DNA from 2 places in the Microbacterium sp. BWT-B31 genome. Region 2 is predicted to be linked to the other one. Evidence: predicted binding sites of a transcription regulator. Region 2 holds the regulator's gene; the other holds the start of a gene.
The links. Region 2 encodes HspR, which represses chaperone genes until heat shock. Its sites were predicted from a motif close to AAGTTGAGTCNNNNNGACTCAACTT; they were not measured.

Region 1: the regulator HspR is predicted to act here: its motif matches at 4,060-4,084, upstream of AB1K54_RS03125 (ATP-dependent Clp protease ATP-binding subunit).

The regions. Positions count from the first base shown of each region.
Region 1 is NZ_JBFECU010000002.1:92,372-108,095, forward strand. It holds gene AB1K54_RS03100 (GntR family transcriptional regulator) at 1-295, opposite strand, end outside; gene AB1K54_RS03105 (class I SAM-dependent methyltransferase) at 447-1,631, opposite strand; gene AB1K54_RS03110 (TetR/AcrR family transcriptional regulator) at 1,687-2,283, opposite strand; gene AB1K54_RS03115 (SDR family NAD(P)-dependent oxidoreductase) at 2,372-3,451, shown strand; gene AB1K54_RS03120 (VOC family protein) at 3,542-3,913, opposite strand; gene AB1K54_RS03125 (ATP-dependent Clp protease ATP-binding subunit) at 4,101-6,641, shown strand; gene AB1K54_RS03130 (LLM class flavin-dependent oxidoreductase) at 6,710-7,468, shown strand; gene AB1K54_RS03135 (epimerase) at 7,865-8,845, shown strand; gene AB1K54_RS03140 (ATP-dependent DNA ligase) at 8,901-10,460, shown strand; gene AB1K54_RS03145 (NAD-dependent deacylase) at 10,840-11,526, shown strand; gene AB1K54_RS03150 (sugar ABC transporter permease) at 11,609-12,874, opposite strand; gene AB1K54_RS03155 (ATP-binding cassette domain-containing protein) at 12,871-13,683, opposite strand; gene AB1K54_RS03160 (sugar ABC transporter substrate-binding protein) at 13,838-14,947, opposite strand; gene AB1K54_RS03165 (sugar ABC transporter permease) at 15,108-15,724, opposite strand, start outside.
Region 2 is NZ_JBFECU010000007.1:159,047-174,770, reverse strand. It holds gene AB1K54_RS09680 (carbohydrate ABC transporter permease) at 1-215, opposite strand, end outside; gene AB1K54_RS09675 (ABC transporter substrate-binding protein) at 269-1,513, opposite strand; gene AB1K54_RS09670 (heat shock protein transcriptional repressor HspR) at 1,969-2,442, opposite strand; gene AB1K54_RS09665 (DnaJ C-terminal domain-containing protein) at 2,550-3,539, opposite strand; gene AB1K54_RS09660 (nucleotide exchange factor GrpE) at 3,553-4,170, opposite strand; gene dnaK (molecular chaperone DnaK) at 4,174-6,051, opposite strand; gene AB1K54_RS09650 (cation:proton antiporter) at 6,298-7,500, opposite strand; gene AB1K54_RS09645 (cation:proton antiporter regulatory subunit) at 7,493-7,996, opposite strand; gene AB1K54_RS09640 (MFS transporter) at 8,124-9,560, shown strand; gene AB1K54_RS09635 (hypothetical protein) at 9,587-9,820, shown strand; gene AB1K54_RS09630 (MarR family winged helix-turn-helix transcriptional regulator) at 9,917-10,525, opposite strand; gene AB1K54_RS09625 (MarR family winged helix-turn-helix transcriptional regulator) at 10,678-11,493, shown strand; gene AB1K54_RS09620 (ABC transporter permease) at 11,637-12,437, opposite strand; gene AB1K54_RS09615 (ABC transporter permease) at 12,447-13,364, opposite strand; gene AB1K54_RS09610 (extracellular solute-binding protein) at 13,436-14,611, opposite strand; gene AB1K54_RS09605 (ABC transporter ATP-binding protein) at 14,682-15,716, opposite strand.

The sequences.
Region 1 (15,724 bases), on a different contig from region 2:
TCGCACCAGCGACGCTCCCCATCGCGGTCATCTCCGCCGTGAAGGACTCGATGCCGCGCCCCTTCTCGATCGCCGGACCGTCCACAAAGGTTCCCGACCCCTGCACGCGGCGGATCTCTCCCGATTCCTCGAGCTCATCGAGGGCGCGCCGCACGCTGACGCGGCTGATCGCCAGCCGTCCGGCGAGGTCGCGTTCCGTCGGCAGACGGGTGCCCCGCGGGAGTCCATCTCGGATCAGGCCACGTACGTACTCGATCGCCAACTGGTAGCGAAGTGGATCGACGTTTGTCTCCATGACAGAATCATGGCATGGCGGCACAACGCCGTGTCGAGCGGATCGGCATCGGGGCGGTTCCGGCCAGGTCGCCTCGATCGCTTCGAGGAACCCGGTGAGACCGCCGGGGTCCGCGTCGCAGGGGTCTGACGCGCGCGGTCGCCGTCGAGGCTCAGTGGCCTCTGACCGACACCGTCACGGTGAACTTGGCGTTGCGCGCGACCTGGCGCGTGGGACCGACGATGCGTTCCAGGGCGGGCCGGTAGGCGAGGGGCGAGTTCCACACCGTCCACAGCTCTCCGCCGGGCCGCAGCACGCGCGCCGCGTCGGCGAACAGGCGCGGCGCGATGCGGTCGTCTACGGCGGCGCCGACGTGGAACGGCGGGTTGAGCGCGATGAACGACGCGCTCGCGTCGGGGCGGGCCGCGAGCAGGTCGTCGCGCGCGACCTCCACGCGATCTGCGACCCCGTTCGCGTCTGCGGTCGCGCGGGCGGACGCGACAGCTGCGGCCGACTGGTCGGTCGCGTAGACGCGCAGTGACGGATGCCGCAGCGCGAGCGCCGCCGCGACGACACCGGTTCCGCACGCGAGGTCGATCGCGGCATCCGTCTCGGGGATCTCGTGCGGCAGGTGCGCGAGCAGGAAGCGCGTGCCGATGTCGATCGCCGCGCCCGCGAACGCGCCGCCGAAGGCGCACACGACGATGCCGTCCACGGTCGTCCGCGCGGGCACCGGATCGGCGCCGTCGTGCGGTCCGCGCGCGACGAGCACCCGCGACTTCTGGCGCGCGTGCGTGACGTCGACGGTGGTGAAGCGCTCGCGCAGCACGTCGTTCATCGCGACGGTCATGTGCTTGATGCGCCCGCCCGCGAAGACGACCACCTCGGGTGCCGCGTGCGCGGCGATCAGCCCCGCGATGTCGCGCAGGGCGTCGAGCGACCGCGGGAGCCGCAGCAGCACGAGGCGAGCGCCGGCGACGGACTCTGGTGTGAGCGGCAGCGAAACGAAGGCGTCGAGGCCGAGGCGTTCGGCGTTGGCACGCAGCGCCCGCTCGCCGGTGAGCGCATCTTGGTGCACCCGGATGCGAGCGGCCGCGGCGGGGCCTGCGCCCCCAGAGGCGCCACGCCGAGCGTCGGCGCTGTGTGGAGCGGGTGTGCAGATCGCCGCCGTCTCGTGCGCCGCGGTCAGCGTGAGGGCGCCGTACGCGTCGCCGATCACGGCGATGTCACCGTGCGAGAGCCCCGCCCGCGCCTCGGCCGACTCATCGAGCAGCAGGCGGTCGGCGGCGTCCGAGGCGAGCAGGCCCGGCCCCTCGAGGTCGGGCCACCGGCGCAGCGCGTCGAGAGAGAACGTCACCAGGCCACGGTAGTGCGCCGCGGCCACTCGTGCCGTGGCGTCGCGCACGGTCGCGTCAGGGCTGAGCGCTGTCGGTGCGGGGCGAGAACGCCGCGTGCAGGATCGCGCGGACGCGCCGCGCCGTCGCGGTGCGCGCGTCGCTGCCGGTGCGCGAGACGGCGTCGGCGAGCATCGTCACAGCCAGGAGCACATCGTCGAGGTCGACGTGTGCGCCGACGACGCCGCGGCGGCGATCGCGTGCCAGCACCGTGCCCGCGGCGTCGGCGAGGGTCGCGCCGACGTGGGCGACGCGCTGGTCGCCCTGGCTCTGCCAGATCAGATCGATGAGGGGAGTGGAGACGACTGCCTGTTCGGCGATGATGCCGAACAGGTCGTCCAGCGAGGTGGCCTCGTCCGCCGCGATGGCCGCGACCTGTTCCAGGTTCTCGTCGAACACGGCGATCGCCAGCGACAGCCGGTCGGGAAAGTGCCGGTAGAGGCTGCCCTGCCCGACGCCGGCGCGCTTGGCGATCGAGCTGAGCGGGGCGTGCAGACCGTCGGCGGCGAACACGTCGCGGGCGGCCGCGATCAGCGCCCGACGGTTCTCAGGTCCTGCGCTGCGCCCGCGATTCGGCTTCTTCGAAGGCGGCTCGACCATCTCGTCCGGTGCCATGAGTGCTATCGTAGTAACCGGACAAAGATGTCCGGTAGAGACTTCTCGACGTTCCAAAAGAATGAGAAAGCAAGGAGTACACCCACACATGAGCACGCCCCTTCTCACCGGCGACGACTCCATCAAAACCTGGCTCGCACACCCCGCCGGTGGCCCCATCCTGCGTGAGCTGCTGGCCAAGTCCGGCCAGAGCGCCGATGTGCTCAAGCCCGTCGGCCGCTTGGCCATCAAACGCCTGGTCAAGCTCAGCAAGGGCCAGTTCTCGCAGGAGCTGCTCGACGAGCTCGTCGCGCGCGCCGCCGCAGGCGATGTTCCGGCCGATGCGCCCGCGGCTCCCGCCGCCGACGACGCAGACGGCGCAGGCGAGGCAGACGGCGAAGGCGACGCGCCCGCCGTTGCCGCAGTCGAGTGGGTCGAGCGCATCGACCGGGGCCGGTTCACCGGCAAGACCGTGATCGTCACCGGCGCCGGCTCGGGCATCGGTCGCGCGACGGCCTCCCGCGTCGCCCGCGAGGGTGGCCGGGTCATCGCCGTCGACGTGTCGGCCGCGCGGCTGGACGAGTTCGCCGCCGAGCACCCGCAGGCCGACATCGTCACGATGGTCGCCGACATCACCGACGACGCCAAGATCGCCGAGATCGTCGCCGCCGCGGGGGGCCGCATCGACGCGCTCGCGAACGTCGCGGGCATCATGGACGACATGACCCCGCTCGGCGAGGTCACCGACGCCGTCTGGAACCGCGTGTTCTCGGTCAACGTCGAAGGCACGATGAAGCTCTCGCGCGCCGTCATCCCCGCGATGCTCGCGCGCGGGGCGGGCTCGATCGTCAACACGGCCTCCGAGGCGGCGCTGCGCGGCTCGGCCGCGGGGGTGGCCTACACCGCGTCGAAGCACGCCGTGGTCGGCATCACCAAGTCGACCGCGTTCATGTACGGCCCGAGCGGCATCCGCGTGAACGCCGTCGCTCCCGGTGCCACCATCACCAACATCGAGGCGACCTTCGCCTCGCCGCTCGGCGCCCAGCGCGTGCGTCAGGCGATGGCGATCCTGCCGGACGCCGCCGAGGCCGAGGCTCTCGCGGCATCCATCACCTTTCTGCTCTCGGACGACGGCGTGAACGTCAACGGCGTCGTCCTGGCAAGCGACGGCGGGTGGTCCGCGGCCTGAACGGCGCGGCTCCGCTGCTTCGCAAGGGCCCCACGACGAGCCGGTCTCGGGGGCCCTTCGCCTTTCCGGGCGGCGAGCACGAACTGCCGCTCAGTCGCGCGGCGGCAGCTGCTGCAGCGTCCAGCGGTTGCCGTCGGGGTCGGGAAAGCTCACAAACCGGCCCCACGCCTGCTCGTCGACGCCGTCTGCCTCGACGCCCAGGCCGCGCAGATGCGCGAGCGCCTCGTCGGCGTCGGGCACGACGACCTGGATCGTGTTCTGCCTGCCCGGCTCGAGGTCGACGCCGAGACCGGTGCCGAAGGCGATCGAGCACGCCGAACCCGGGGGAGTCAGCTGCACGAACCGCAGGCCGTCGAACGGCGTGTGGTCGTGGTCGGCGTGAAAGCCGATCTTCACGTAGAAGTCCTTGGCCCGATCGACATCGGTCACCGGGACGTAGATGAGCTCGATCTTCCAGTCCATCGCTCTGCCTCCTGATCGCTTGTGCGGCGGGCCGGATCCGCGTCGCACCGCCGAAGCTACGCCGGGGCTGCGACATCCGTCGTCGTGCCTGGGAATACCCTCGGTCTCTCGCCGTTTAAGTTGATACGTGGTCGCTCAAGTTCATAGACTTGACAGACCTTGACTCAAGTTCAGCAGGAGGCCATCGATGCCTGAAGACACGACTCCCACCGGCGGCTCGTTCGACGAGTTCCTGGCGCGGTACCTCGCCGGCGAGCGGGCGCGCGCGCAGCGCTCGATCGACCTCAGCCGCTTCCTGAGCGCGCGCACGCAGGAGCTGCTGCGCCGCGCCGGCCAGTTCGCACTGGGCCGCGGCCAGCAGGAGCTCGACGCCCTGCACGTGCTGCGCGTGATCGTGGGAGAAGCCCCCGTGCGCGAAGCCGTCGCCCGGATCGGCGCCGATCCGGGCGCGATCGCGCGCAGCGCCGACGAGGGGCTGCCCGCGACCGGTCCCGCCGCCGACGTCGACGGGGCCGTCGTCACCGCCTCCGTGCAGCGGGCGCTGTTTCACGCCTTCCAGGTCGCCCGGTCGTCCGGCTCGACCTACATCGACCCCGAGCACCTCTTCTTCGCGCTCGTGCTCGCCCAGGACACCCCCGCCGGTCGCGTGCTCGCCGAGGCGGGAGTCACCGCCGAGGCGCTCACGCAGGGCGTGCGCGAGACTGTGGCGCCCAGCGCCGCACCCGTCGACGACACCGCGGACGCGGCATCCGACACCCCCATGCTCGAGAAGTTCGGCACCGACCTCACGGCCCTCGCGAAGGCGGGCCAGCTCGACCCGGTCATCGGCCGCGGCGATGAGATCGAGCAGACCATCGAGATCCTCAGCCGCCGCACCAAGAACAACCCCGTGCTCATCGGCGAGGCGGGCGTCGGCAAGACCGCGATCGTCGAGGGCCTGGCCGCGGCGATCGTGGCCGATGCCGTGCCCGAGCAGCTGCGCGGCAAGCGCGTCGTCGCGCTGGACCTTGCCGCGATGCTCGCGGGCACGCGCTACCGCGGCGACTTCGAGGAGCGCCTCACCAAGACGATGGACGAGATCGCATCGCTCAAGGGCGAGCTGATCGTGTTCGTCGACGAGGTGCACACGGTCGTGGGCGCCGGTGCCGGCGGCGACGGTGCGATGGACGCGGGCAACATCCTCAAGCCCCGCCTCGCGCGCGGAGACCTGCACCTGGTGGGCGCCACGACGCTCAAGGAATACCGCACGATCGAGAAGGACCCGGCCCTCGAGCGCCGGTTCCAGCCGGTCAAGGTGGGCGAGCCGTCGATCGAAGACGCCGTGCTGATCCTGCGCGGACTCGCGCCTGCCTACGCCGACCACCACGCGGTGACCTACACCGACGCGGCCCTGCGCGCCGCCGTCGAGCTCAGCGACCGATACCTCACCGAGCGCGTGCTGCCCGACAAGGCGATCGACCTGATCGACCAGGCCGGCGCGCGTCTGCGGCTGAAGCTCGGTGTCACGGTCGACGTGTCGGCGCTCATCGAGCGCCTGGCGACCCTCGAGGCCGACAAGAACGCCGCCGTCTCAGCCGAGCACTACGAGGAGGCATCCCGCATCCGCGACGAGATCGCGGCCGTGCAGGCAGGGCTCGACGAGGCCACCGCCGCCGGCGCGGCGACCCGTGGCGACGCGGTGGTCGGCGAGCCCGAGATCGCTGCCGTGATCAGCCGCGCCACCGGCATCCCGGTCAACCGCCTCACCGAGACTGAGCGCGAGCGGCTCGCCACCCTCGAATCCGAGCTGCACGATCGCGTGATCGGGCAGGACGACGCGGTGGCCGCCGTCGCGAAGGCCGTGCGACGCAACCGCACCGGCATGGGCGACGCGCGCCGGCCGGTCGGGTCGTTCCTGTTCCTCGGCCCCACGGGCGTGGGCAAGACCGAACTGGCGAAGGCCCTCGCGGCGAGCCTCTTCGACGACGACACCGCCGTCATCCGCTTCGACATGAGCGAGTTCGGCGAGCGTCACACCGTGTCGCGCCTGGTGGGCGCCCCTCCGGGATACGTCGGCTACGACGAGGCCGGCCAGCTCACCGAGCGCGTGCGGCGCAACCCGTACTCGATCGTGCTGTTCGACGAGATCGAGAAGGCCCACCCCGACGTCTTCAACCTGCTGCTGCAGGTGCTCGACGACGGACGACTCACCGATGGGCAGGGTCGCACGGTCGACTTCCGCAACACCGTGGTCGTCATGACCTCGAACCTCGGCAGCGAGTTCCTGGCCTCGCGCGCCGGAGCGATCGGCTTCATCGCCGACGGCGGCGGGTCGACCGGGTTCGGCAGCGAGAAGGACCTCCGCGACCGCGTCTTCGGCAAGCTGCGCGAGGCGATGCGTCCGGAGTTTCTCAACCGCATCGACGAGATCGTGCTGTTCCGCAAGCTCGACCGCGAGCAGCTGCGCGAGATCGTGCGGCTCATGCTGGGCGCCACGGCGGCGCGTCTGGCGCGTCGCGAGGTGACCATCGAGGTGACGGATGCCGCGACCGAGTGGCTCGCCGAGCACGGCTACGAGCCCGAGTACGGCGCCCGGCCGCTGCGCCGGCTGATCCAGCGCGAGGTCGACGACCGCATCGCCGACCTGTTCGTCACGGGTGCGCTCGTCGATGGGGGAGCGGTGACGGTGGATGCCTCGGCAGGCGACCTCACCGTGATGTCGAAGGCCGTGCTGACGCACGCCGCCTGACCGACCTTCTCGAGGGCCGTCACCGTGTCGGGTGGCGGCCCTCGCCGTGCACCGGGCATGCTCGATGCATGCCTGAAGCCCTCGTCTCGATCGGCGTCGCCGGGGCCCTCGGCCCGGCCGCCATCGCCCACATCGCCGCCGTCGTCGAATCCGCCGGCTTCCACGCCCTCTGGGTGAACGACGCCCCTGGCGGCGACTCGCTCGCCGCGCTGGCGGCCGCGGCCGCTGTGACCGACACGCTGGTGCTGGCGACGGGCGTCGTGCCGGTCGATCGGCGGCCGGCGCGCTCGCTCGTCGACGCGGTGCGCGCGCTGCCGCAGGAGCGCACGGTGCTCGGCATCGGCTCGGGCTCGGGCGGCGTGGGTGCGCTCGCGCGCGTGCGCGAGGCCGTCGGGGTGCTGCGCGACCAGACGCGGGTGCGCGTGCTGGTGGGCGCACTGGGCCCGAAGATGCGCGCGTTGGCGGCGACAGACGCCGATGGCCCGCTTCTGAGCTGGCTGACGCCGGATGCCGCGGCCGCCCAGTCCGCGACCGCCCACGAGCTCTCACCCGACGCCCACGTCGCACTGTACGTGCGCACGGCCGTCGACCCCGCCGCCGTTTCCGCCCTGGAGGCGGAGGCAGACAGGTACGGCGGCTACCCCTCCTATGCGGCGAACTTCGCGCGCCTGGGCATCCGCCCCGGCGACACCGTGCTGCGACCGGAAGGGTTCGGCCCAGGCATCCGTCGGTATCGTGCCGCCGTCGACGAGGTCGTGCTGCGGGCGATCGTCGCAGGCGACGACTACGCCGGCTTCGTCGAGGCGGCCGCGGCGCGGTTGGGCTGACAGGGTTCCAGGCCGCACCGGCCCACACCGGCCCGCACACCGGCGCACACCGGCGCGCACAACGGCGCGCACAACGCAGGAAGATCGCCGCGGCACGCCGCCTCAAGTCTCGCTCGACGGCGTGTCTCGGCCGGATCTCCTGCGTCATGCGCGCGCGATGTCGGACACCTTGGGGCAGGGTGGGAGGGTGACCTGCGTCGGCGACATCGTCAGCCCCTCCCCGAATCGGCCCGAGTCGTTCCGCGGCCGTCGAGGCGGCGGGGGCTGCCGAGGTGTGGTTCTGGGGGGACTGCTTCTGCCAGTCGGCGCTCGCCGAGGACATGCGCCTGGTGAACGCCGCATGAGCCGTGCTGCGGCACCGCTCGCCGAGCCGGTGCTCCGAGGCGGGGAGCGCTGATGCCGGTGGCGGCGCTGGCCGGGGCATCCGGCTTCGTGGGCACTGCCTTGCGGCGCGCCCTCGCCGACGACGGCTACGAGCTGCGGCTCATCGGCCGCGACGGCACCGACGCCCGATGGGACGCCCCCGACGCGGTGCGCCGGGCCGTCGACGGCGCCGATCTGCTCGTGAACCTCGCCGGCAAGAGCGTCGACTGCCGCTACACCGACGCGAACCGCGACGAGATCCTGCGATCTCGCCTGGCCACGACACGCGCGCTGCGCGAGGCGGTGGCGGATGCCTCGTCCCCGCCGTCCTTGTGGCTGAACGCGAGCACGGCGACGATCTACCGCTACGCCCTCGACCGGCCGCAGACCGAGACGGGCGGTGAGTTCGGCACCGGCTTCTCGGTTGATGTCGCCCGCGCGTGGGAGGACGAGTTCTTCGCCGGTGAGCTGCCGCAGACGCGACGCGTGGCGCTGCGCATGGCGATCGTGCTCGGCGACGGCCCCGCGACGGGCATGCTGTTCCGGCTCGCCCGACTCGGGCTCGGCGGCCCGCAGTACGACGGGTGGTGGTTTTCGCATCGGCGCTACCGCGGCATCGGCCCCAGGCCGACCGGCGACGGGCGTGCGCCGTGGCACCGCTCGAAGGGCGGCCAGCGGTTCAGCTGGATCCACCTGGACGACGTCGTCGGCGCCGTGCGATTCGTGCGCGACCATCCCGGCATCGAGGGGCCCGTCAACCTCGCAGCGCCCGCGCCGAGCGACAACCGCACGCTCATGGCCACGCTTCGCCGTGTCGTGGGCATGCCGGTCGGGCTCCCCGCGTGGCGGGTCATGCTCGAACCCGCGATGTGGGCGCTGCGCACCGAGCCCGAACTCGTGCTCAAGAGCCGCTGGGTGCTGCCGGGCGTGCTGACCGGCGCCGGGTACGACTTCGCATGGCCGTCGCTCGAGCCTGCCCTGCGGAACGTGTGGCGCGGCATCCGTCGACGGTGACCGCGCCTGCGCTCGCACCGCCCCGCATGTCGGAGGTCGGTGCGAGAATCCGAGGATGCTGCTCTCGGAGGTGGTCGGCACCGTCGACGTGGTCGCGGGCACGCGTTCGCGCCTCGCCAAGACCGAGGCCCTCGCGGGGCTGCTGTCGCGGCTCGCGCCGGATGAGATCGTGCCGGCGGTCGGGTTTTTGACCGCGAGCCCGCGGCAGGGGCGCATCGGTGTGGGCTGGCGCAGCCTGTCGGCGCTCGACACCCGCCACGCCGACGTGCCGTCGCTGACGGTGCTCGATGTCGACGCGGCGCTCGACGAACTCGCGGCCGCGGGCGGTGCCGGCTCGGTCGCCGCCCGCCGCGGAGCGCTCGAGGCGCTCGCCTCGCGCGCGACCACCCGCGAGTGGGACTTCGTGGCACGCGTCATCCTCGGCGAACTGCGCACCGGAGCGCTCGAGGGCGTGCTGCTCGATGCCATCGCGCAGGCGTCGGGGCAGGGTGCCGCCGCCGTCCGCCGCGCCGCGATGCTCGCCGGCGACCTCGGCGCCACCGCCCGCATCGCCCTGGCCGAACCCGCCGGTGCGCTCGACGCCGTCGGGCTGGAGGTCGGGCGGCCCGTGCTGCCGATGCTGGCGTCGACCGCGGCGACCGTGGCCGCGGCGATCGCGACCGCGGGCGAGGCCGCCGGATCGAGTGCTCGCGAGGCAGGTGTCTCGAGATCATCCGTCGAATACAAGCTCGACGGCGCCCGCATCCAGGTGCATCGCGACGGCGACAGCGTGCGCGTCTATACGCGCAACCTCGCCGACATCACAGCTCGCGTGCCCGAGATCGTCGAGATCGTGCGGGGGCTTCCGGCTGAGCGGCTCATTCTCGACGGCGAGACGCTGTCGCTCGACGAAGACGGCGGTCCGCGGCTGTTCCAAGACACGATGGCGCGCTTCGGGTCCGAGACGGCACCGCAGTTCGTGCTGCGGCCGTGGTTCTTCGACGTGCTGCACGCCGACGGGCGCGACCTCATCGACGAGCCGCTCTGCGCGCGGCAGGCCGTGCTCGAGGCCGTCGCGGGGCCGTGGCGCGTGCCCGGCATCGTGACGGCCGACGCCGGCGCCGCCGAGCGACTGTCGCGCGAGGCGCTCGCCGCCGGGCACGAAGGCGTCGTGGTCAAAGGGATCGACTCGCCCTACGCCGCGGGCCGGCGGGGCAAGAGCTGGATCAAGGTCAAGCCCGTGCTCACCTACGACCTCGTCGTGCTCGCCGTCGAATGGGGGTCGGGTCGCCGCACGGGGCAGTTGTCGAACCTGCACCTGGGCGCGCTCGACGCGGCCGGCGAGTTCGGCGAGCCGGGCGGCTTCGTGATGGTCGGCAAGACGTTCAAGGGCCTCACCGACGAACTGCTGCGGTGGCAGACCGACTTCTTTCCGACGATCCAGACCCACCGCTCGGCGTATGCCGTGCACGTGCGGCCCGAGACCGTCGTCGAGATCGCGATCGACGGCGTGCAGCGCTCGACGCGCTACCCCGGCGGCGTCGCCCTGCGCTTTGCGCGGGTCAAGGGTTACCGACCCGACAAGTCTCCCGCCGACGCCGACATGATCCAGACGCTGCGCGCGCTGCTGCGCTGAGCTGCGGCATCCGTCGCCGGCGGCTTCGCCGCTTCGTGCCCTTCGCCCGTCGGTGCGCGCGACCCTCCGTGCTGTGCGCGGTGCTCCGTGCTGTGCGCGTCGAAATCAGGAGGATGTCGCGAATGCAGGACGTTTCGCCGCGGATCGTCCTGTGCGGGGCCGCATGTCCTGATCTGGGTGGGGGCCTGCTGGCGCGGAGGGGTCGTCGGCGGTGGCATCCGTGCGGGGGCGCGTGCCGAGAGCAGGGGATGTGGCCGGAAGCAGGATGCTTCGCGACGGATCATCCTGTGTCGGGCCGCGTGTCCTGATCTGGGCAACCCTCGAACGCCACGAATCCCACGAGCGCGCCGAGGGCGCTGCGGGCGGGAGAATGGAGGGCATGCGCATCGTCGTGCTCACCGGAGCGGGGATCTCCGCCGAGAGCGGGGTTGCGACGTTCCGCGACGCGGGCGGGCTGTGGGAGGGGCGCCGCGTCGAGGATGTCGCGACCCCCGAAGCCTTCGTGCGCGACCCCGACACGGTGCAGCGCTTCTACGACGCGCGGCGGCGGGCGACGGCATCCGTCGTTCCGAACGCGGCCCACCATGCGCTCGCCCGCCTCGAACAGGTGCTCGGCGACGATGTGCTCGTCGTGACGCAGAACGTCGACGATCTGCACGAGCGTGCCGGCACGCGCAACCTCGTGCACATGCACGGCGAACTGAACCGCGCGCTGTGCACCTCGTGCGGGGCGCGGCCGCGATGGCTCGCGGATCTCGTCGACGCCCCGGCCTGCCCCGCATGCGGGGAGCGGATGCTGCGACCCGATGTGGTCTGGTTCGGCGAGCTGCCGTATGAGCTCGACCGCATCGAACGCGCGGTCACCGGATGCGAGGTGTTCGTGTCGATCGGAACCTCGGGCAACGTCTATCCGGCCGCCGGGTACGTCGCGCTCGCCTCTGCCTTCGGCGCCCGGACGGTCGAGCTCAACCTCGAGCCGACCTCGGGCGCCGTCCCGTTCGACGTCGTCCGCGCGGGGCTCGCGACCGAGGTGGTGCCCGCCTGGGTGGAGACGGTGCTCACCTGAGCGCCACTGGCCCCGCGGCGGGATAGGACGAGGCGCCGAGCGTGGCATTCCACACCCGGCGCCTCCGCGCGATTCCCCTTCGCTACGCCCTTGTGCCGCCCGACCGCAGTCGCGACAGCGCGTCGACCGTCGCGGCGAGGATCAGCACGCCGCCGGTCACGAGCAGGTTGATTCCGGCGGGCAGGTTCAGCAGACCGAGGCCGTTGGTGATCGTGGCGATCACGAGGGCGCCGATGGCCGCGTGCATGAGCCGGCCCTTGCCGCCGAACAGGCTGACGCCGCCGACGACGGCCGCGGCCACACCCGACAGCACGATGTCACGCCCGACGGTCGCATCGACCGAGCCGACGCGCGCCACGCTGAGCAGCGCCGAGAAGACGGCAAGGCTCGAGCAGATCACGAACGCCCACCACTTGATCCAGCGGACCTTCACGCCCGAACGACGTGCGGCCTCGGCGTTGCCGCCGATCGCGTAGATGTAGCGGCCGAACTTCGTGCGGTCGAGCACGAAGGTGCCGATCCACAGGATGACGAGCACGACGGGCACGATGATCGGCACGCCCGCGACCTCGACCACGGACTGGCCGCGGTTCTGGTTGAGGACGTACACGACCACGCCGCCGAGCACCGCGATGACGGCGAGCTTGATGAACACGAGCGAGATCGCACGGTTGGGCACGCCCGCACGGGTGCGGCGCGCGCGGTCCCAGAACGAGGTGGCGGCCGACACGACGATCATGATGGCGAGCATCACCCAGCCCGCCCACGGGGGCAGGTTGCCGTTCTGGATCGCGATGAGCTCGGGCACCTGCAGGCGGTAGAGGCCGCCGGGGCCGATGATCACGAGGGCCAGACCCTGGAATCCCAGGAACAGACCCAGTGTCACGACGAACGATGGGATGCCGACCCTCGCGACGAAGAAGCCGATCAAAGCGCCGGTGAGGAACCCGAAGCCGAAGCCGATCAGCAGCGCGAGAGGCCACGGGATGCCCCAGGCGCTGTTCAGCACGACGAACAGCGCCATGCCGACGCCGCCGGTGACGCCCGCTGACAGGTCGATCTCGCCCAGCAGCAGCACGAATACGAGGGCCATGCCGAGCACGACGAGGGTCGCGGCCTGGTTGAGCAGGTTCGCGAAGTTGCGCTCGGTGAGGAAGAACGGGCTCAGGATCGAGAACAGCACGCCGAGCACGACGAGTCCGCCGATGGCGGGGAGGGCTCCCATGTCGCCCGAGCGGACGCGCTGCCACCAGGCCTGGACCTGGTCGAGGAGGCCGCCTTCGACCCCGCTGCCGATGAGGTCGCCGGCGATGGGGTCGGGGCTGGCCTTGGTCGTGGCGGTGCTCATTGCGGCCCTCCCTCGGTGCGAAGCGTGGACGTCTCGATGATGTCGACCCCCATGGTCTTGGTGCCGGTGATGTAACCCACCACGTCGTCGCGCGTGGTCTCGGCCACGGGGATCTGCGCGACCAACTGTCCGAGATAGAGCACGGCGATGTCGTCGGCGACGGCGAACACGTCGGCGAGGTTGTGGCTGATGAGGATGACCGCGACGCCCTGTGCGGCCAGACGCTCGACCAGGTTCAGCACCTGCTCGGTCTGGGCGACGCCGAGGGCGGCGGTGGGCTCGTCGAGGATGACCACGCGCGCCTTCTTGAGGACGGCGCGGGCGATCGCGACGGTCTGGCGCTGACCGCCGGACAGGCTCGACACCTTCTGCCTCACCGATCGCACCGTGCGCACCGAGAGGGAGCGCAGCGTGTCGGAGGCGTCCTTCTCCATGCGGCCTTCGTCGAACGTGCCGGCTGAGAGCTCTTCACGACCGAGGAACATGTTCTGGACGATGTCGAGGTTGTCGCAGAGGGCGAGATCCTGGTACACGACCTCGATGCCCAGGCTCGACGCGTCGCGCGGCGCGTGGAGGTCGCGGTGCTCACCGTCGATGCGCACCTCGCCCTCGTCGTAGGGCTGCACCCCGGCGAGGCCCTTGATGAGGGTGGACTTGCCGGCGCCGTTGTCGCCCACCAGGGCGGTGACCTTGCCCGGGTAGACCTTGAGGTCGACGCCCTTGAGGACGCTCACCGGGCCGAAGGACTTCTTCACGCCGATCAACTCGATGATCGGCTCCGTTGCACTTGCAGTGAGTGTGTCTGACATGCTCGCTTCCTTGCGATCGTTGACGAAGACCCGCATCGCAGACCGGCGGCCAACCGGACCCGACGAGCGGCGGACCCGGCCTGCCGCATCACGCGGCGGATCGTGCGGGAGCGCCGCGTCAAGACTGACGCGGCGCTCCCTCGTCGATGCGTTCCTACGGCTCGACGACGCCGTGCGCCTCGCACAGCGTGGCGAGCTCGACCTGCGTGTCGGGGTTGGTCAGGTCGGGGATGGTCCCGGTGCAGACCTCGTCGAACGGCGCGTCTCCGGCGCTGACGACGTCGTTGACCTCGTCGGGTCCGACCAGGACCGGCGTGACCTGCACATAGGGCGTGCCGTCGTCGAGTGTGGCGTCGGTCTGGACGTCCTCACCGCTGAGGAGGGCGACTGCCACCTTGACGGCGGCCTCGGCCTCGAGCTTCACCGGCTTGTAGACCGTCGCGGTCTGCCAGCCGCCGAGGATGTTCTGCAGGCCCGCGACGTTGGCGTCCTGGCCGGAGACAGCGACTCCTCCGAGGTTGTTGTCCTGCAGCACCTTGATGACGCCCGCGGCGTTGGTGTCGTTGGCCGCCCACACGCCGTCGACCTTGCCGTTGAGCGAGGTCAGCGCCTGCTCGAAGTTCGTCTGCGACTTCGCCTGGTCCCACGCCCCCGGAGGCTCGGCCGCAGGCGTGATGCCGGCGGCTTCCATGACCTCGACCGCTCCGTCGTGGAACATCGCGGCGTTGCCGTCGGTCGGGTCGCCGCCGATGTAGACGACGACCGCGTCGGCCGGGGCGACGCCCTTGGCCTCGAGGCCGTCGAGCACGGTCTGGCCCTGCAGACGACCGACCTCGACGTTGTCGAACGACACGTAGTAGTCGGCGCCCGCGAACGGACGGTCGTAGGCGATGACCGGGATGCCCTCGGCGGACGCCTTGGCGGCGACGGCCTCGGCGGCCCCCTGGTAGTCCACGAGCAGCATCACGCCGCAGCCCTGCGTGAGCTGCTGGTCGGCGATGGTCGAGAACTTGTTGACGTCGCCCTGGGCGTTCTGGATGTCGACCTCGAAGCCCGCTGCGGTCAGGCCGTCTTCGAGGTACTTGCGGTCGAAGTTCTCCCAGCGCGGCGACGAGGCCGCGTCGGGCAGGATCACGCACGCGCGGGTGCTGGCGGCGTCGCCGCCGTCGGTGGAGTCGCCGCCGCCGTTGCCGGCACAGCCGGCTAGCAGGAGCGCCGCCGTGCCGCTGAGTGCGGCCACAGCGAGCAGTGATGACTTCTTCATCATTCGCCTTTCGTCGTCGAATCGCGATCGCGAGACATGGTGCATGTCGCGTCATGACGATCTTCAACGTCGGATGACGTTGGCGTCAAGTCTTGAACATAACGCTTTGGTCTCCGCCGATGGGCGTTCGCGGCCTGAATTCAGGAACGAAACGATTCGATCAGGCCCGACCCGTCGCGGCGCGCGTGCGACGCGAGATCGAGTCCACGATCACGGCCAGCGCGAGCACCGCGCCGGTCACCATGAACTGCACCGACGAGTTCAGGTTGAGCAGGGTCAGCCCCGACGAGATCGACTGGATGACGAACACTCCGAGCAGGGCCGCGAACGCCGTTCCGCGCCCGCCGAACAGCGACGCACCGCCGATGATGGCCGCGGCGATCGCGTTGAGGTTCGTGTCGCCGCCGCCCGAGCTCTGATTGGCCGCGGCCAGGCGCGCGGCGGCCATGATGCCGCCCACGGCCGCCAGGCTCGAGCACAGCGCGAAGACCGAGAGGTAGATGCGATCGACACGGATGCCGGCGCGCCGCGCCGCCTCGACCGAGCCGCCGACCGCGTACACGGCGCGACCCCACCTCGTGCGGGTGAGCACGAGGTGGGTGGTCACGACCAGCACGACGAAGAACAGGAACATGACCCCGACGCCGCGCGAGAGATTCAGGTACCACGACGCCAGCAGCAGACAGGCCAGCAGCACCCCCGCGCGCACCGAGATCTCGCGGTAGCTCTGGCTCTCGAGGTTCGCCCGCGCGCGGCGGCGCGCACGGCGCACGAGCG
Region 2 (15,724 bases):
GGGTTGACCAGCTTCGTCGCGGTGAACGACAGCAGCACGCCGCGGATGAGGGGGAAGACCGTGAAGACGGCCAGGTAGGCGATCGCGGGGAAGAGGAAGAAGTACGCTCCGTTGCGCTCCAGGAAGCGCGAGAAGCGACCGGGGGCGCGGGGCTCGCGAGGAGGCGGCGTCTCACGCACCTGATCCGCGAACCTGTCGATGGTGTTCGTGGCCATCATGGTCCTTTCGACGGGGCGCGTGGGCCGGGCAGCGCCCGGCCCACGCGATGTCAGCCGAGTTCCGACTCGAGCGCGGTCTGCACGTCGGCGAGCGTCTTTGCCACGTCGCCGCCGTTGACCCGGAGGCCTTCGATCGCCGTCAGCACCTCGCGCCAGATCACCTTGCTGTCAGTCTCGAAGCCCTCGACCAGCGTCGACCGCGACGTCTTGGCCGCTTCGAGGAACTGCGTGGCCCACGGATTGGCCGCGAGGAACTCGGCGTCGGGCTCGACGTCGGTCGCCATCGCCGAGGCGCCCAGACCGGCGCGCACGGCGGTCTGGCCTTCCTCACCGAGAACCCAGCGCACGAAGTCCTTCGCCGCCTCCTTGTTGTCGCTGGCCGCGTTCACCGCGATGATCAGCTGCGAGTTGGAGCCGGCGAACTCCATCGGAAGCGGCGCCGCACCCAGGTTCTGACCGGTGATGATGTTGTCCGGGTTGCTCGTGAGCGTCGTGGCCACACCCGAGTTCTCGAACAGCATGCCGACCTGCCCCTGCCCGAACTTCGCGCGGAACGTCGATGCGTCGTCGCCGATGGGTGCCACGCCCGAGGCGAACGTCTCGAGGAACGCCTCGACCGCCTCGACGTTCTTCGGGTTCGCGATGGTCAGCTTCTCGCCGTCGCTGAGCTCACCGCCGAACCCGTAGATCCAGTTCGCCATCTCGAGCGTCCAGCCGTCGAGCTCGGCGGTCTGGTGCCGACCGGCCCAGCCGGGGATGCCCTTGGCGTCGGTGATCGCCTTGGCGGTGGTGAGGAACTCGTCGAAGGTCGTGGGAACTTCGAGACCGAGTTCGGCGAAGAGGTCCTTGTTGTAGATGACCGTGTTGTAGGTGGGGCGCTCCCAGTTGAAGCCGTACTGCGTGTCGAGGAAGTAGCCGGCCTCGTTCGTGTTGTTGAGCGAGTCGCCCAGTTCCTCGGCGATGTCATCGAGCGGCTCGAGAACTCCCGCGTCGGCCAGTGCCACGAACTGGCTGTCCTGCAGCACCATGACGTCAGGGCCGCCGCCGGCGCCGAGCTCCGTGCTGAGCTTATCGGCGTAGTTGGCGAACGGGATCTCGACCTTGGTCAGCGAGACATCTCCATTCGGACCGGTGTAGTCCTTGACGGCATCCCAGAGGATGGGGCCTTTGCCGTCCTCGAGGAACTGCCAGTTCGAGAACGTGAGTTCTGCACCCGCCGCCTCTTGCGTCTCACCGGCCTCGGTGCCGTTGGCGCATGCCGTCAGCGCGAGAGCGGCGACCGCGGTCACACCCACGAACTGAAGCCCACGCGCCGTCCGGTGAGAACGCTGTGCTTTGCCCTTGAACAACATCATCGTCATACTCCTCGTCACACATCTCTTGTGTGCCAGTCGGGGGGTTCACGATCCGACCACGGATCTGAAACCGATTTCAGACAGAACTTACCCACGACCCGTCTCGGTGTCAAATTCCGCTCAGCATGCGTCCAGCAGCTCACGCAATCCCGCGATTTCCCGGCGGTGTGTACGACGCGTGTCACGTCGAAATCGATTCCAGAAACCTGCTGTCGATCGGCGGACAAGCAGGCATGCCGGGTAGCCGCCCGCGAAGGAACGGCTCCCGCCGCGAAGACGCTTCGGGTGCAGGGAGCGACCGCGAGCTGCGGCGGATGCGGGCCGGCCTCAGTCCTTGTCAGGCTCGACCGGCCGCCGAGGACGCCACGGGCGCGGCATGCGCTCGGCGGGGCGTCTCAGCCGGCGTCGGATCCGTCGGGGGCGGTCTCGGGCTCCCCGCTGAGCGTACGTGGCCGCCACACGACCACCTCGGTCGCGCGCCGCACGCGCGTGCCGTGGCGAAGGCGCACGACCGCGCCGGTCGTGCCCGCGGCGAACACGCGCGCGCCGGGACGGTTGTCGAGCTCGGCGCGCACGCGCTGCTCGAGTTCGCTCACCTGGCGATGCAGCGTCCGCACGCGCTCTTCGAGTTCGAGGATGCGCGTGATCGCCGGCAGTCCGATGCCGTCGGCCGACATGCGCGCGACCTCTCGCAGCTGCTTGACATGGCGCAGCGAGTACCGCCGCGATCCGCCCTGCGTGCGCGCGGGCACGACCAGTCCCAGCCGGTCGTACTGGCGCAGGGTCTGCGGGTGCATGCCGGAAAGCTCGGCCGCGGCCGCGATCGCGAAGATCGGCGCGTCCTCGTCGATCTCGTGCGGCTCAGTCATCGGTGCTCACCACCCCGCCCCGGCGTGAAGACAGGAGATCTCGCGTCTGCAGGACGCCTGGCGCGAGATCGTCCTGCGTTCGCTGAGATCTCCTGTTCTCGTGCATGTCAGCCCCGGGCCTTGCTCATCAGGTCGGCGCGCGGGTTCTCCTTCGGCTCCAGGTCGTGGAACCGCTCGAGCGCTTCGCGCGCGGCGTCGTCGAGGTGCGACGGCACGGCGACCTGCACCTCGGCGAGGAGGTCGCCGGTGCCCTTCTGGGTCGCCACGCCCCGGCCCTTCACGCGCAGCACACGCCCCGAGGGGGTTCCCGGCGCGACCCGCAGTTTGACGGGGTCGCCGCCGAGTGTCGGGACCTCGATGGTCGCGCCGAGCGCGGCCTCGGTGAAGGTCACCGGCACGATGACGCGAAGGTTGAGCCCTTCACGCGTGAACACCGGATGCGGGCGCACGGTGATCGCCACGACGATGTCACCCTGCTCGCCGCCGTCGGGTGACGGCCGGCCACGGCCGCGCAGCCGGATCTTCTGACCGTCGGCGACGCCGGCGGGGATCTTCACCTTGAACGGCCGGCCGTCCTCGCCCTGCAGGGTGATCGTCTCGCCCTTGGTCGCGGTGATGAAGTCGATCGTCGTGCGCGCGGTGACGTCGGCGCCCCGCGTCGGCCCGCCGAAGCCGCGGAAGCCGCCCGTGGGCTGACCGAACCGGCCGGAGCCGAATCCGCCGGGCTGCTGCCCGAACATCGAGAAGATGTCGTCGAAGTCCTCGGTGCCGTTGTATCGCGCGCCGCGGCCCTGCTGGAACGCCGAGAACACGTCCTCGAAGCCGCCTGCGCCCTGGCCGCCCGCGGTGAAGCGGGCGCCCGAGCCCATGGCGCGGATCTGGTCGTACTCCTTGCGCTGCTCCGGGTCCGAGAGCACCGAGTACGCCTCGCTGATCTCTTTGAACTTCGCCTCAGCCGCGGCATCGCCCTGATTGCTGTCAGGGTGGTACTTGCGGGCGAGCTTGCGGTAGGTCTTCTTCAGGTCGGCGTCGCTGACGTCCTTCGACACGCCGAGGGTCTGGTAGAAGTCCTTGTCGAACCAGTCCTGACTGGCCATACTCTCCCCCGGCCTAGTCGGCCGGCACCGCCACGACGACCTTCGCCGGGCGCAGTTCGATCACGCCCAGGCGGTAGCCCACCTCGACGACCTCGAGCACGGTGGCCTCGGCCACGCCGGGGGTCGGCGCCTGGAAGATCGCCTCGTGCCGCTGCGGGTCGAACGTCTCGCCGGCTTCGCCGTACGCGACCAGGCCCATGCGCTCGGCCACGCCGCGCAGCTTCTCGGCGATGACCGCGAACGGCGTGCCCTCTTCGAGGTCGCCGTGCTTCTCGGCGCGGTCGAGGTCGTCGAGCACCGGCAGCAGGCCCTTCGCGACCGCGCCCTGCGCGCGCTCGATCTCGACCTCTCGCTGCTCCTCGGTGCGACGCCGGTAGTTCGCGTACTCGGCCTGCAGGCGCTTGAGGTCGCCCAGCAGCTGCGATTCGAGATCGGCGATCACGGCGTCCTCGGCCGCGGCATCCGCGTTCTGCGTCGTGCCCAGGATGTCGTCGACGGTCAGCTCGTCGCCGTCATCGGCCGCATCCGGGGTGGACGGGTCGGCGGGCTGCGCCGACCCGTCCTGCGGACGGACCTCGTCGTCGCCTTCGCCGGCCGGGCCGGCCGAAGGGTCTGCGTCCTTCTTCGCCATGGGTTACTTCTTCTCGTCCTCGTCATCGACGACCTCGGCGTCGATGACGTCCTCGTCGGAGCCGGTCTCACCCGAGCCCGCTTCGCCCGAGGACGCGCCGGCCGGGGCATCCTGAGCCTGCTGCGCCTGCGACGACGCGTAGATCGCCTCGCCCAGCTTGCCCTGGCTCGCGTTGAGCTTGTCGAACGCGGTCTTCACCGCGTCGTCGTCGTCGCCCGCGAGCGCCGTCTTGAGCGCGTCGACGTCGCCCTGGACCTCGTTCTTGACATCGTCGGGAAGCTTGTCGTCGTTCTCTTTGATGAGCTTCTCGATCGAGTACGACAGGGTCTCGGCCTGGTTGCGGGTCTCGGCGGACTCGCGGCGCTTCTTGTCTTCGGCGGCGTGCTCCTCGGCCTCGCGCACCATGCGCTCGATGTCGTCCTTGGGCAGCGACGAGCCGCCCGTGATCGTCATCGACTGCTCCTTGCCGGTGCCCTTGTCCTTCGCCGAGACGTGCACGATGCCGTTCGCGTCGATGTCGAAGGTGACCTCGACCTGCGGGATGCCGCGCGGAGCCGGCGCGATGCCGGTCAGCTCGAACGTGCCCAGCGGCTTGTTGTCGCGCGTGAACTCGCGCTCGCCCTGGAAGACCTGGATCGCGACCGACGGCTGGTTGTCGTCGGCGGTGGTGAAGGTCTCGGAGCGCTTGGTCGGGATGGCCGTGTTGCGCTCGATGAGCTTGGTCATGATGCCGCCCTTGGTCTCGATGCCGAGGCTCAGGGGGGTCACGTCGATGAGCAGGACGTCCTTGCGCTCGCCCTTGAGGACACCGGCCTGGAGGGCCGCACCCACGGCGACGACCTCGTCGGGGTTGACGCCCTTGTTGGGCTCCTGGCCGCCGGTCTCGCGCTTGACGAGCTCCGACACCGCGGGCATGCGGGTCGATCCGCCGACGAGCACGACGTGGTCGATGTCGCTCACCTTGATGCCCGCCTCGCGGATCACGTCTTCGAAGGGCTTCTTCGTGCGGTCCAGGAGGTCTTTGGTGAGGTCTTCGAACTTCGCGCGCGTGATCGTCTCGGAGAGCGACACGGGGCCGGAGTCCGTCAGCGACAGGTAGGGCAGGTTGACCGACGTCGAGGTCGACGACGAGAGCTCCTTCTTCGCCTGCTCGGCGGCCTCCTTGAGGCGCTGCAGCGCGATCTTGTCGCCCGACACGTCGACGCCCGTGGTGTCCTTGAACTGCTTGATCAGGTAGTCGACCAGGCGCTGGTCCCAGTCGTCGCCGCCGAGGCGGTTGTCACCGGCGGTCGCTCGCACCTGGATGGTCGAGAAGTCGTCGTCCTTGCCCACCTCGAGCAGAGACACGTCGAACGTGCCGCCGCCGAGGTCGAAGACGAGGATGAGCTCGTCTTCCTTGCCCTTGTCGAGGCCGTACGCGAGGGCGGCCGCGGTCGGCTCGTTGATGATGCGCAGGACGTTCAGGCCAGCGATCTCGCCGGCCTCTTTCGTGGCCTGGCGCTCGGCGTCGTTGAAGTACGCGGGGACCGTGATGACGGCATCGGTCACCGTGTCGCCCAGGTACTGCTCGGCGTCGCGCTTGAGCTTCTGCAGGATGCGCGCCGAGATCTCTTGCGGCGTGTAGGCCTTGCCGTCGATGGACTGGGTCTTCCAGTCGGTGCCCATGTGGCGCTTGACCGAGGTCAGGGTGCGGTCGACGTTGGTGACGGCCTGGCGCTTGGCGGTCTCGCCGACCAGCACCTCGCCGTCCTTGGTGAACGCGACGACCGAGGGGGTCGTGCGGAAGCCCTCGGCGTTCGCGATGACCTTGGGCTCGCCGCCCTCGAGGACGCTCACGACGGAGTTCGTCGTCCCGAGGTCGATTCCAACAGCACGTGCCATGTGTTCTCTCCTTCTTGTGGGCGGGGCGGATGCCGCCACCCGGGCCTCATCGGTATGAAAGTCGGCTCGCGACCCGGGTTGAGTCGCGATGACTCAAGGGTAGACGCGGCATCCGACCTTGTCAAGTGAACTTGATACGAGCTGGCTCAAGTTTTGATCCGGCATGGCTCATGAGGTCTTCTCGGGATGGGCGTGCGCAGAGCCGGTTCGGCGTGCTCTCGGCGCACCACAGCCAGCGGCGTTCGCTCAGGACGCCGCGGCCCGCGCCCGGGCGTTGCGCGCCGCCTGCACGCGGCGCGTCCACGCGGTGAAGCCCTTCGCGTCGGGAATGCGGGCGAGGAAGGGCCCCACGATGATCGTGATGAAGACGTACGCGGTCGCCAGGGCGGCGAGCGAGCCGTTGAGACCGGTCGAGACCGCGAGCCCCGCGATAACGATCGAGAACTCGCCCCGCGGCACGAGCGCAAAGCCCGCACGCCAGCGGCCGGCCTCGCCGATGCCGGCCTTGCGCGCGGACAGGTAGCCGGTGAGGATCTTGGTCGCCGTCGTCACCACGCCGAGCACGACGGCCGGGATCAGCATCGGCACGAGGTCGGCGGGGTCGGTGGACAGGCCGAAGAAGAGGAAGAACACCGACGCGAACAGGTCGCGCAGCGGAGTCAGCACGCGCTCGGCGTGCTCGGCCGCAGGACCCGAGATCGCGATGCCCACCAGGAATGCGCCCACCGCCGCAGACACGTTCGCCTGCGCGGCGATGCCGGCGACCAGGAGCGTCAGCCCGAGCGCCGACAGCAGCAGCACCTCGGCCTCTTTCGACCACACGAGCTTCGAGACCAGGCGCCCGTGCCGCAGCGCCACGAACAGGATCACGAGCACCGCGACCAGCGCGATGAGCACCGCGGCGGTGCCGCGCGCAAGATCCATGTGCAGCAGCAGCGCCACCATGATCGGCAGGTAGAACGCCATCGCGAGGTCCTCGATCACGAGGATGGCCAGCACGACCGGGGTCTCGCGGTTCGACAGGCGCCCGAGGTCCTGGAGCATCTTCGCGATGACGCCCGACGACGACGCCCACGTGATGCCCGCCATCACGACGGCGCTGATCGGCCCCCAACCGAGCAGCAGCGCGATCGCGGCGCCCGGGACCGCGTTGAGCACCATGTCGAGGAATCCGGCCGTCTTGGACGTGCGCAGGTTGCCGACGAGCTCGCTCGCGTTGTACTCCAGACCGAGCATGACCAGCAGCAGGATGACGCCGATCTCGGCGCCGATCTCGATGAACTCGCCGCCCGCCGAGAAGGGGAAGATGCCTCCCTCGCCGAAGGCCAGTCCCCCGATGAGGATGAGCGGAATCGGCGAGATGCCCAGGCGCGAGGACAGCCGCCCGAGCAGACCGATGCCGAACAGCAGGATGCCGAGTTCGATCAGCGCGACGGCATCCTCATCCATGTGCGGGGGCTTCTCCGCCGATGATGCGCACGAGCTTGTCGAGTCCCTCGCGGGTGCCCACGACGATGAGCGCGTCGCCCGCCCCGAGGAGGTCGGCCGGCTCGGGAGAGGGGACGACACCGGCGTCGCGCACGATCGCCACGATCGAGCATCGCGTGAGCGTGCGCGCGCGCGTGTCGCCCATCGGGTGGCCGACGAACGGCGAGTCCGCGCGCACCGGGATCTGCTCCATGAACAGCCCCGCGATGTGGTCGCGGAGCCCCGCGACCTGCGTGAGGATCAGCGACCCTCCGAGCACTTCCGACAGCGCTGTCGCCTCGTCGTCGGTGAGCTCGATCGACTCGTCCGCGCGGTCGGGGTCGTCCTCGTCCGAGATCGCGAGCACGCGCCCGCCGTCGCGCATGTTGACCACCGAGAGCCGTCGACCCTCGTCGGTGAGGATGTCGTGACGCACCCCGATGCCGGGCAACTCGGCCCGCTCCACGTGAACTGGCATGCGAACATCATGGCATCCGCTGGTCCGGGGGTAGCCTTGGCTCGCACCGCAACGTCGCGGCGCGGCATCCGCCACCGCACCGGATGCCGACACCGGTCGTTCACCGAAGGAACCTAGCGTGACGAACATGGAACCCGATCCGTCCGCCGCCCCCGTCGTCTCGCCCGTGCCCGCACCGCCGGCCGCCGCGAACACGCTCGCCCTCGCCGCGATCGGGGAGGTGTTCGAGAACGCGGGCTCCGAGACGCCGGTCCCCCGCAAGCAGGTGATCTCGTGGGCGTTCTGGGACTGGGCGACACAGCCGTTCAACTCGGTGATCCTCACCTTCGTGTTCGCGTCGCTGTACCTGGTGTCGGCGAACTTCCTGCCCGACGCCATCGCCGCCCTGCCCGACGATGACCCGGTCAAGGATCGCGCGCTCGCCGACCTGTCGAGCGGCTACAGCCTGGCGACCACGCTCGCGGGCTTCCTGATCCTGCTGATCGCGCCCGTGCTGGGGCAGACGGCCGACCGCTCGGGCCGCAAGAAGCGCTGGCTGCTGGTGTTCACGGTGCTGCTCGCACTCGTGCAGTTCTCGCTGTTCTTCGCACAGGCCGACCCGGCGTTCTTCTGGTACGGCGCTCTCGTGCTGTCGGTGGGCGCCGTCGTGAGCGAGATCGCGGGCGTGAACTACAACGCGATGCTCGTGCAGGTGTCCACGCCCAAGACGATCGGCCGCGTCAGCGGGCTCGGATGGGGTCTCGGCTACATCGGCGGCATCGTCGCGCTCACCCTCGTGGTCGTGCTGACCCAGCTCGGCTGGTTCGGCATGGACACCTCGAACGGCATGGCCTACCGGGTGATCGCGGTCGGCTGCGCGGTGTGGACGATCCTGTTCTCACTGCCGCTCTTCTTCAACGTGCCCGAGGCCCCGCCCGCCGTCGGCCACGGCGAGAAGGTCGGGTTCTTCCGCGCGTACGTGGTGCTCGTGAAGGACATCGTGGCGCTCTACAAGGTGCACCGCCCGACGTTCTGGTTCCTCCTCGCCAGCGCCGTGTACCGCGACGGGCTGGCGGGTGTCTTCGCGTTCGGCGGCATCCTCGCCGCGGTCGCGTTCCGCTTCTCGAGCAACGAGGTGCTCATCTTCGCGATCGCCGCGAACGTGGTCGCGGGGCTGTCGACGATCCTCGCCGGACGAGCCGACGGCCGCTTCGGCGCTCGCAACGTGATCATCACCGCGCTCGTGGGCCTCATCGTGATGGCGCTCGCGGTGTTCTTCCTGCACGACACCGGCAAGCTCGTCTTCTGGATCGGCGGACTCGTGCTGTCGGCGTTCGTGGGCCCCGCGCAGGCGGCGAGCCGGTCGCTGCTGGCGCGCGTGACGCCGGCGGGCATGCAGGGCGAGATCTTCGGCCTCTACGCGACCACCGGGCGCGTCGCCAGCTTCCTCTCGCCGACGCTGTGGACGCTCGCGATCCTGTGGTTCGGCTCGACGATCTGGGGGGTGCTCGGCATCGCGATCGTGCTCGCCGTGGGCCTGGGACTGCTGCTGCTGGTGCGTTTCCCACAGCACGTGCGGGGGTAATCGGCAGGCTCGCTATCGTTTTGCGTATGTACAACGACTACTCCGCCTTCGCCGGGCTCGGCATCGGCATCTTCATCTTCGGCATCGTGCTCTACCTCGCGGTTCTGGCACTCGTTCTGTGGATCGGCTATCTCCTCATGCGCACTGCGGTCAAGAACGGAGTGCTGCTCGCGATGCGCCAGAGCGGCCAGCAGTTCCCCCCGACCTATCGGCCGCCGCAGCAGGGCGGCCCGACCTACCCGGGCGCACCCGGCGCCTGAATCCGTCGCACAGCGACCCCCGCGGCCTGAGCCTCGGGGGTCGCTGTCGTTCGAGTGCCCTCGGCATCCGCCCCGATGGCTCCGTCCGGCATGCGGTCAGCGCGGCCAGGCCTCGGCGAGCTTCGTCAACAGCCGCGCGAGCTCGGCACGCTCGGCATCCGTGAAGCCGCGCAGCGCGCTGTCGACCGCCTCGCGCCGCTCACCGCGAAAGCCCGTCACGATCGCGCGCCCCGCGTCGGTGAGCGCGACGCGCGTGCGCCGGGCATCGTCGGGATCGGCCTCGCGGCGCACGAACCCCAGTTCGACGCTCTGCTGCACGAGCCGCGAGGCCCGCGGCTGATCGACCCCGATCGCGTCGGCGATCTCGCCGACGGAGAGAGGGTCGGATGCCGCCACCAGCGCCTCGAGCAGGCGCAGCCGCGCGGGGCCGCCCATGCGCCCGGCCATCGCCCACGGCGAGACTCCGCGCCCGCGATGCGGGCCGCCGTGCGGGCCGCCGTGGGGGCCGCCGTGCATCCAGGGCGGGCCGCCGAAGTGCCCCTGATCGCCGTGTCGCGGGTCGTGTTCGCGGTCGTGTTCGCGGTCGTGTTCGCGTTCGCGCGAGGGATCTTCGGAGTCCCACGGGGGTCGGGGCATCCGGCGCCCGCGCAGCCTCGCGAGGGCTGCGGCGATCGCGTCGACGGGGTCGGAGGCGGGAGTCGGCATGCTCTCACGATACATGTCGCTTGACATGTATCCATATCCATGTCACACTACAACTACATGCGATATGACATGCAAAGTCCCACGGGCGATCCCGCCCGACGCGGACTCCCCACGAACTCCGCCGCCCCGTGCGGCAATCGAAAGGACCACTCATGAACATCGAGAACGAGAACAACGACACCCCGGCGCCCGAGGAAGGCGCCATCCCCACCGACCGTCGCCCGCTCGGCTTCTGGCTGCGCGCCGTCGACGGTCTGATCACGCGCGCGTTCGCCGAGGCGTTCGCCGGCGAGGGCGTCACCCGACGCGACTGGATGGTGCTGAACGTGCTGTCCGGCGACGTCGACGCACCGGCGCTCCGCGATCGCCTCGCCCGCAAGGGCAAGCGCCTGCGCGACCTCGAGGACCGGGGCTGGGTCGACCAGCAGGGCGACGGCACCTGGGTGCTGACCGACGAGGGCCGCGCCGCGAAAGAGCGCCTCGGCGCCGTCGTCGACGGCATCCGTCAGCGCGTCGCGGGCGCCGTCCCGCCCGAGCACTACGCGACCACGATCGCCTCGCTCGAGGCCATCGCGCGCGAGCTCGGGTGGAACCCCGAGTCAGGCGCCGAGCGCGGCCCGTGGGGTCGGCGCTTCGGCCGCGGTCGCCGGTTCAGCCCGAGCTTCGGCCCCTCCGGCCGCGGGCTGCGTCCCGAATTCCGCCCCGGCTTCGGCCCGGGCTTCGCGCCGGGTTTCGCGCAGTGGGCCGAGAACGGTCGCGGCTGCGGCGAGGGCTGGGGCGCCTACAGCGAACGCCACAGCGACGGATGCCGCGGCCACGGCGCCCACGCGCACGGCCACGGGCGTTCACACCACGGGCACGGCCACGACCACCGCGACCAGCACGGCCACGGGCACGGCGACCACGCCGAGCACGCGTACGAGCGCGGCTTCGACGCCGGCTACGCGCGCGGAGCCGCCGAACGCTGAGACGGCGGGCGCGGCCGAGCCGCGGCATCCGTCTCGAGAACAGGAAGGTCGGCCGACGTCAGGATGAGTCCGCTCAGAACGTCCTGCGTTCAGCCGCCTCACCTGTTCTCGGCGCCCGACGAGGGCACCGGCCGGTGCCCTCGTCAGCGTCGCGTCTGCTCGGAGCCCGACAGGCGCTGCGCGAGGTAGATCGGCACGATCGAGACGACCACGAGCACGACGGCGATCACCGACACGATCGGCGCCTGGTTCGGGCGGAACATGTTGTTCAGGATGAAGATCGGCAGCGTCGTGACCCCCGAACCCGCCGTGAAGGTCGTCACGATGATCTCGTCGAAGCTCAGGGCGAACGCGAGCAGCCCTCCGGCCAGCAGCGCCGACCGCAGCTGCGGGAACGTGACCAGGCGGAAGGTCGTCCACACGCCCGCACCGAGGTCGGCCGAGGCCTCTTCAAGGTTCGTGCCGGTGCGGCGCAGCCGCGCGATGACGTTGTTGAACACCGTCACGATGCAGAACGTCGCATGCGCGATCACGACCGTCCAGATCGACAGCGGCACGCCCAGGATCGTGCGGAAGAAGTTGTTCAGCGCGATGCCGGTGATGATGCCCGGCAGCGCGATCGGCAGAATGATCAGCAGCGAGACCGAGTCGCGCCCGAAGAAGTCGAACCGCTGCAGCGCGAACGAGATGAGCGTGCCCAGCACGAGCGCTACCACGGTCGCGACGAGCGCGACCTGCACGCTCGTGAGCACCGCCTCGATCGCGCCGGTGCTCTGGAACGCCTTTACCCACCATTCAAGGGTGAAGCCGGGCGGCGGCCACGTGAGCGACGTCGACGTCGAGAACGAATTGACGAGCACGACGAACAGGGGCACGTAGACGGCCAGCAGAATGAGGCCGGTGACGATCGCGAGCACCACGCGCGCCGAGGTTCCGAGTCGCATGTGCGCCGCCTAGAGGTTGTTCAGGGCACCCGTGCGGCGCACGAGCGCGAGGTAGCCGAAGATGATGACGATCGGAATGAGCGCGATCGCCGCCGCGAGCGGCAGGTTGTTCGCCGCGCCCACGTTCGTGTAGACGAGGTTTCCGAGCATCTGGTTCGCGCCGCCGACGATGTTCACCGTGATGTAGTCGCCGAGCGACAGCGAGAAGCTGAAGATCGTGCCCGCGATGATCGCGGGGAAGGTCAGCGGCAGCACGACGCTGCCGATCGTGCGCCACGTCTTGCCCCCGAGATCCGCGGATGCCTCGAGCAGCGAGTCCGGCACGCGCTCGAGTCCCGCGTAGATGGGCAGGATGACGTACGGCAACCACAGGTACGCCAGCGTGATGACCGTCGCGGTGATGCCGTAGCCGGGCGTGTGCAGGCCGAACGGGGCGAGGACCCACTCGAGGATGCCGTCCTGCGACAGCACCGAGCGCCACGCGTACGCCTTCACGAGATAGCTCGCCCACAGCGGCATGAGCACCGCGATCACGAGGAGGCGCTGCACGCGCGGCGAGGCCACCTTCGCCATGAAGAACGCGATCGGCAGCGCGAGCGCCACGTCGATGAGCGTCACGAGCAGCGCAACCCCCACGGTGCGCAGCGTCACCGTCTGGTACAGCGTGCCCGTGATGACGGTGACGATGTTGTCGAATGTCCAGTCGGTGACGATCTCGCCCGTGAAGCTGTCGACGGTCCAGAACGCGGTCACCAGCAGCAGCACGAGCGCGACGATGTAGACGATGCCGAGCCAGAACAGCGGCGCCGACAGCAGCAGCGCCAGGCGCGTGCGGGGGTGCGTGCTCAGGTAGGCCGAGATGCGGTGCGGCGCCGACTGACGCGGCGCGGGCACCGCCCGCTCGGTGCGGGTCGATTCGATGGTCATGCGTCTCCTCGCGTGATCGCTTCGTGCGAAGGCCGGGGGCGGGCCGCGCAGGCGCCGCCCCCGGCACGACGTCAGCCCTTGATCTCGGACCAGGCCGCGGTCCACTGCGCGTAGTCGACGCACTCGACGTCGGTGCGGCCGTCGACGCAGTCGGCGATGGGGGTCGTCCAGTACCAGATCTGCGACGCGTACTCTGCGTCACCGGCGTGGTACGCCTCGCAGTCATCGCGGTAGTCGCACGCCTCCTGGCTCGACGGGGCCTCGCCGAAGTAGGCGGTCGCCTGCGCGTTGACCTCGGGACTCGCGATCCAGTCGAGCCACGCGTATGCACAGTTCGGGCTCTTCGCCTGCGACGCGATCATCCACGTGTCGGACCACCCTGTGGCGCCCTCTTCGGGCAGCACGACGTCGGTCGTGGCATCCTCGCTCTCGAGCACGTTCTGGATGACCTGCCACGTCGTGCCCACGGCCGAGTCGCCGGTCTCGAACGACTGGATCTCCTTGAGGTAGTCCGACCAGTACTCACCGATGTGCGCGCGCTGCTCCTTGAGCAGGTCGACGGCGGCCTGGAACTGCTCCTCGTCGAGCGCGTACGGGTTCTCGATGCCGAGGTCGGGCTGATGCGCCATGAGGTACACGGCGGCGTCGGCGATGTAGATCGGCGAGTCGTACGCCGTCACCTTGCCGGAGTACTCCGACGCCTTGTCGAAGACGAGATCCCACGATGTGGGCGTCTCGGTGACGACCTCCGTGTTGTAGAGGAGGAGGTTGGCGCCGTAGCCGTGCGGAACCCCGTACGACTGGCCGTCGACCGAGTTCCAATCCTTCTCCTTCAGAAAGTCGAAGATGCCGGCGTAGCTCGGGATGAGATCGGTGTTGACCGGTGCCACGTTGCCCGCCGCGATGAGGCGCAGGGTCGCGTCGCCCGATGCGGCGACGACATCGTAATCACCCGTCTTCATGAGGTTGACCGCCTCGTCGGACGTGCCGTACGACTTGGACGTGACCTCGCAGCCGGTCTTCTCCTCGAAGCCCGAGACCCAGTCGACGCCGGGGTCGTTGCTGCCGTCCTCGACGTAGCCCGGCCACGCGAGGATCGAGACGCTCCCCTCGTAGTCGCCGAGCTCGGCAGCCTCCTCGCCGCCGCCGCTTCCGCCTGATGATGTGCCGCAGCCGGCCAGGAGGGCGATCGAGCCGATCGCCGTCGCGGCGACAGCGGAGATACGCGTTCCGCGTGTCATGAACATGTCTTGCTTCCTCTCGCGTGCTGTGTGCTGGGGTGCTTCCGGGGCGTGTGCCCGCGGTCTCGGGCCGGGCTCAGGCGCCCGGCGGGATGAGGGCGACGACGTCTTCGTCGTGCCACGTGACGTGCACCCGGTCCCCGCGGGCGTCGTCGCTCGTGCGGGACCGGTCGTTGGGCTCGAGCACGGTGACGCGGGCCCCGGCGTCGAGATCGATGACGCGACGGATGCCGCTGCCCACGTAGATCGACTCCACGATGGTCCCCAGCGCAGAGCGCTCGCCCGCCGTGGTCACCGGCACGGTGGCGAGGGTGAGCTTCTCGGGCCGGATGGAGTGGTGGCCGGCGCGTCCGATCAGGGTGGCCGACAGCTCTTCGTCGAACAGGTTCGACGTGCCGACGAAGTCGGCGACGAAGCGGGAGGCGGGGCTCTCGTAGAGCTCGCGGGGCGTGCCGAGCTGCTCGATGCGCCCATCGTGGAAGACCGCGATGCGGTCCGAGAGCGTCAGCGCCTCCTCCTGGTCGTGGGTGACGAAGATGAACGTGATGCCGAGGTCACGCTGAATCTGCTTGAGCTCGACCTGCATCTGCTCGCGGAGCTTGAGGTCGAGGGCACCGAGCGGCTCGTCCAGAAGCAGCACCTTCGGCTGCACGGCCGTCGCTCGCGCGAGCGCGACCCGCTGGCGCTGGCCGCCCGACAGCTGCGACGGCTTGCGGCCCGCCATCGCCTCGAGCCGAACGGCGGCGAGCGCCTTCATCGCGCGGTCGCGCCGCTCGCCGCGTTTGATCCCGCGCACGCGCAGACCGTACGCGACGTTGTCGAGCACCGTCATGTGGGGGAACAGGGCGTAGTCCTGGAAGACCGTGTTGACGTCGCGGTCGAAGGGCGCCTTCTTCGTGACATCCTGCCCGAACAGCTCGATGGTGCCGGCAGTGGGCTGCTCGAACCCGGCGATCAGGCGCAGCACCGTGGTCTTGCCCGACCCCGACGGGCCGAGCATCGAGAAGAACTCCCCTGCGCCGATCTCGAGGTCGACGTGGTCGACCGCTGACACGGTTCCGAACTCCTTCACGAGTCCGGTCAGCCGGATGGCCGGATGCTGTTCGGTCATGGACGATC